Regions from separate parts of the Azospirillum palustre genome, predicted to be linked through region 1. Evidence: riboswitches for the same ligand, from Rfam matches in the RefSeq annotation. Region 1 holds a riboswitch; the other holds the start of a gene.
What was found. A riboswitch is a leader RNA that binds a small molecule or an ion and turns the genes downstream of it on or off. The one in region 1 is predicted to bind cobalamin.
Positions count from the first base shown of each region.

Region 1 (2,458 bases):
GTGCCCACCGGGCGCTCTATCCGGAGGTGTTCGCGTGACGATCCTGCTGGCCGCCGAGGCGGTGGAGAAACGGTATGGCGGGCAAGGCGTCTTCGGTGCCGGCCCGGCCAGGACGGTGTTGCGCGGCGTCAGCCTGTCGGTGAGGGAAGGGGAGAGCGTAGCGCTGCTTGGCGCCAGTGGGTCGGGTAAAAGCACACTGGCCAGACTGATGCTCGGCCTCGAACGGCCGGACGGCGGCACGGTACGCTGTCTCGGCCGGCCGATCGATGGATTGGACACCGCCGGCCGCCGCACCTTCCGCCGGACGGTGCAGGCGGTGTTCCAGGATCCGCTGGGCGCCGTCAACCCGCGCCATCGGATCGGCCGGATCATTGCCGAACCGCTGCGCCATCTGACCGGCCTCGACGCGCAGGAACGGGCTGCCCGTGTGGCGGAGCTGCTGCGGCTGGTCGGGCTGGCACCGGAGGACGCCGACCGGCTGCCGGGGAGCCTGAGCGGCGGTCAGGTCCAGCGTGTCTGCATCGCCCGCGCGCTCGCCCCGCAACCCCGGCTGATCCTGCTGGACGAGGCGGTATCGAATCTCGATCTCGTGCTGCAACTCCAGATCCTGGATCTGCTGGCCGGGCTGCGCGAACGGCTCGGCACCGCCTTCCTGTTCATCACCCACGACGTCCGGCTGGTCCGTCGGTTCTGTGACCGAGTGGCGGTGCTGCATGACGGGGAACTGGTGGAAGACCGGCCGGTCGCCGCCCCGTTCACCTTCGACCATCCGGCGGCGCGGGCGCTCTTGGACGCCATGTTGCCCGCGGCTCCGTCACCGGCGTTGCGGAACCGGTCAGCGGAGTCACGGATCGCACCCTGATCGGGACTCCCACGGCGTCGCGAAGATTAGGAACGGCTCGGCGCCATTGACAGGCGTACGGCCAGCCTCTATCACCACAGGCATTGTCGGCGGTTCTCCCAGGCGCAAGCCGGGAGATTAAAAGGGAACGACGGAAGCGACAGGCGTCCAAGCCTGATGCGAGCCGTGGCTGTCCCCGCAACTGTGAGCGGCGAGTCGGCGCCAAAAAGCCACTGATCGGAGATCCTTTGATCCCGGTCGGGAAGGCGGTGCCGGATGACGACCCGCGAGCCAGGAGACCTGCCTCCGACAGCGTCACTCTGCCTTCGATCGGGGTGTGTCGAAGGTGCGGAAACCCGTCGTGGTGACGCGTCCATTGGCGTTGCCGCGGCCGGAGTCCGGGACGGTTCATCCTCCCTGAAGCATGTCGCAGCTGAATGGTTCTCCAGACGCGGGGCCTCGCGTCGTGGCGTCCGTTCGGCAACGCCCGTTCAACGGCTCCGGTTTCCGGGGCCGGCATGGATGTGTGGCCCCGGACGGGCGGCTTTGCGGCCGCACCGCTTGTCCGAACACGCCCCCATGCCTGCAGCAGGACGTGGCAGAGCATGCAGACAAGCCGTTCCATCAAGTATTTCCAACTTCGGTTCGCCCTGGCCGGTTTGGGGGCCGGTCTCGGGGTTGCAGCAGACGCGGTCGCAGCATCGGCGGACAACCTTCAACTCACCCCTCTGGAGGTCACGGCACCGAAGGGCGTGGCGGTGCCGCAGGAGCAGGCGACCACCGCCTCCAGCGTGATCGGCGGCGAGGAGATCGAGCGTCAGCAGATCCGCCGTCTCGATGATGCCTTGCTGCTGGTTCCCGGCCTCAGCCTGTCGGGACGGCAGGCGCCGGGCGGCGCCCAGACCGTGCGTCTGCGCGGACTGGGGCCGCGCAACACCCGCTTCTTCATCGACGGCGTCGAGATGAGCGACACCAGCCAGTCGCAGTCGCAATATCCGGCCGGCGAGATGGACACTACCGACATCGAGCGCATCGAGGTCCTGCGCGGGCCGCAGCCCGGCCGCTTCGGGCCGGATGCCGGCGGTGGCGTGGTCAACATCGTCACCCGCCGTCCGGCCGGTCCACTCGGCGGACAGGTCGGTGCCGAGTACGGCAGTTTCGACACCAAGCGGGCGAACGCCTCGGTGTCCGGGGCGCAGGACAGGGTGGATTACCGCGCCTCCCTGTCCGGAACCCACTCCGGTGGCTATTCGGACTTCAGCCGCTGGCGTGGCGGTCAGGAGAAGGACCCGTTCCGGCAATGGGCCGCCGCCGGCCGGGTCGGCGTCCAGGCGACCGAGGAGCTGCGCCTGGAGGCGACGGCGCGCTACCAGCGCAAGAGCCTGACCTATGATCCCGCCACCCGCGACAACGACTGGTCGCGCGACGAGACCGAGCGGTTCCTGCGGCTGGGCGGATCGCTCGACAGCCTGGGCGGCAGGCTGGTCCACAGCTTCGGTGTCGCCAACACCACCAACACCCGGCAGTACTGGGGGGAGGGGACCAGGGGTGACACCTACGACGGCCACAAGACCCGTCTCGACTATGCGGCGAATGCCAAGCTGTCCGACCGTGTGA
Region 1 is NZ_PDKW01000040.1:499,528-501,985, reverse strand. Features, by position in the region: gene CRT60_RS12130 (ATP-binding cassette domain-containing protein) at 1-38, shown strand, start outside; gene nikE (nickel import ATP-binding protein NikE) at 35-862, shown strand; cobalamin riboswitch at 936-1,163, shown strand; gene CRT60_RS12120 (TonB-dependent receptor plug domain-containing protein) at 1,447-2,458, shown strand, end outside.

Region 2 (2,458 bases), on a different contig from region 1:
GCTCGATCACGTCGTCTTCGGTGCAGGTCGGGTTGCCGCAGGCGCGCAGGATGTCGCCGTCGATGCCGACGTCGCCGAACTCGTTGATGATCAGCGCCAGCCGGCGGCCGTCGGCCTTTTCCAGCAGGCCGCGGATCAGCGTGGTCTTGCCGGCGCCGAGGAAGCCGGTGATGACGGTCGCCGGAACCTTGCCGGCGGCCGTTTTCGCAAGAGCGGACATGGGATGGAGCCTCCTTAACGCGCGCCGGGCTGAACCCGCAGGGCCGGCTGCCGTTCGGCCGGTTGGACCACGCCGCTCATCAGCCAGCCGCAGACGGAGCCGAGGATCGCCCAGAACAGGGCGGCGGACCCGAGCGAGGCGGTGACGAAGCGGGCGGCCAGTTCCGGGGGAACGGCACCCTCGGCGCTTTCCGGATGCGGCGCGCCGATCAGATGGGGCAGCGCTGCGGCCAGAACAGCGACGGCGATGACCAGACGGTTGCGGGCGAAGGCGAGGGCGGCGATGCCGACGCCGGCACCGGCCGCGGCGGACAGCCACCAGAGCTGACGCAGCTCCAGCTCCGCCCCGGCCATGCCCGGCAGTTCCGGCGCCAGACCGAAGGACGGGGCCAGCGACACGGCGACGAAGCCGCCCATGCCCCAGACCAGCCCGCGCCGGGCATCGACCGGCCGGCCGGCCAGCAGGATCGCGGCCGCCAGCAGCAGCGCATAGGCGACGCCGGCGATCAGGTTGGCGGCAATGGTCAGGCCGATGCGCTGCATCGCCTCGTCCAGCGTGACCGGCACGCCTTCGCCGACCTCGCGCACGGGGCCATGCTGGTGGCCTTCGGCGTGGCTGGCGGCCGGAGCCCCAGCCGGAGCCGGAGCGGCGACGGTTGCGGGAGGCGGGGTCACCACCTCGTATTTCTCGGCTTCGAGGATCAGCGGGACGGTCGTCGCCTGCTGAACGACGGAAGCGGCCGTGCCGGAGAGCACGCCCGCGACCAAAGCGGCTGTGAACAGCCGCCGGATCAGATCCATGACCCGCTGCTTAGTGGCAGGGGAACGCGAAGGAGTGACGGGCGTCGTGCGCCGCATCGTGGATCTGCTGCGGCTGGGCGAAGCCGACGCCGTACAGCAGGAAGCTGCCCAGCAGGATCGCGGCAAAGGCGGCGACCGCGGTTTGGGCGGCGCTGCGGGCCGCGGAGCCGGCGGCAGCGGTGTTGATCGAACGGGCGGTCATCGAAGGCATCCTTGTTCTCCCGCCACACCCGGCGGGGTTGGGAAAGGTCGGTCAAGTCCGCCGGCAGGTTTCCTGGCTCGCGGGTCATCGCATGCCGTCCGCCTTCCCGGCCGCGGAGGGCCAGTGGCATGATGGACGGGACGCTCGCCGCTTACAGTTGCGGGGGCAGCCGCGGCATTGGCGCTTCCTGGGAACCCGGAAAGCTCCGCACCGCATTCCCTATTATCCCCGCCGTCCATCAGGACGGGCAGGGCACCGTCGGGCGGCCACCATCGCAGTGCCGCGCCTGTTTGGCAAGCCCGCAATAAGGCGTCTGCCACACAGACGATCTTGCATGCAGACACTTTGGATGCTGTCATGTTTTGCAGACAGAGTGTCCAGGGATCCGACACTTTTCGACGCTAAGGAGGGAGGGGCACGAGGGACGGGCAGCGAACCCTTAAGAGAAACCCGCGGAGAAACAATGGGGCCGGCGGCCCGGCCGAAGCGACCCTGCATGTGGCATGCTTCGTGCGTACAACAATCGGTGAAACGTCCCGCCGCACGGCGGCCGCCGGGCATATGCCCGGGACATAAGGACGAACGGGAGGAGAATTCGCGACCGATGAACGCCGCACCGAACGACGACATCATCCTGGAAGCGCGCAACCTGACGAAGGAGTTCAAGGGGTTCGTGGCGGTGAAGGAGGTGAACCTCCAGGTTCGCCGCGGCACCATCCACGCGCTGATACGCTGCCGCCGGTGGTGAAGGAGGGCGGGATGACCGTCCCGCAGATCCACGAGCTGTTCCCCAACCTGAAGGGCCGTGGCTCGACGCAAGGAACACGCCTGTCGGGCGGCGAGCAGCAGATGCTGGCCATCGCCCGCATCCTGCGCACCGGCGCCACCCTGATCCTGCTGGACGAGCCGACCGAGGGTCTGGCTCCCGTCATCATCGAGCAGATCGGCGTCGCGGTGCGGGCGCTCAAGGCACGCGGCTTCACCATCGTGCTGGTCGAGCAGAATTTCCGCTTCGCCGCCACCATCGCCGACCGCCATTACGTGATGGAGGAAGGCCATGTGGTCGACATGATCCCCAACGACCAGCTCCACGCCAACATGGACAAGCTGCACACCTATCTCGGCGTGTAGGCGCTCCAGCCCCCGACATCGCCGGCGCGAACGCCGTCCCGACCCCATCGAGGGGCAGGGCGGCGAACCGCCGGATCCGTGCCAGATTGCCTGCTCCAGGCACGG
Region 2 is NZ_PDKW01000039.1:568,017-570,474, reverse strand. Features, by position in the region: gene cobW (cobalamin biosynthesis protein CobW) at 1-220, opposite strand, end outside; gene CRT60_RS08750 (CbtA family protein) at 235-1,020, opposite strand; gene CRT60_RS08745 (CbtB domain-containing protein) at 1,031-1,222, opposite strand; cobalamin riboswitch at 1,268-1,497, opposite strand; partial or broken gene CRT60_RS08740 (ABC transporter ATP-binding protein) at 1,827-1,952, shown strand; partial or broken gene CRT60_RS08735 (ATP-binding cassette domain-containing protein) at 1,952-2,353, shown strand.
Region 2: it holds a riboswitch for cobalamin, as region 1 does, so the genes downstream of both, CRT60_RS08745 (CbtB domain-containing protein) here and CRT60_RS12120 (TonB-dependent receptor plug domain-containing protein) in region 1, are expected to answer to the same signal.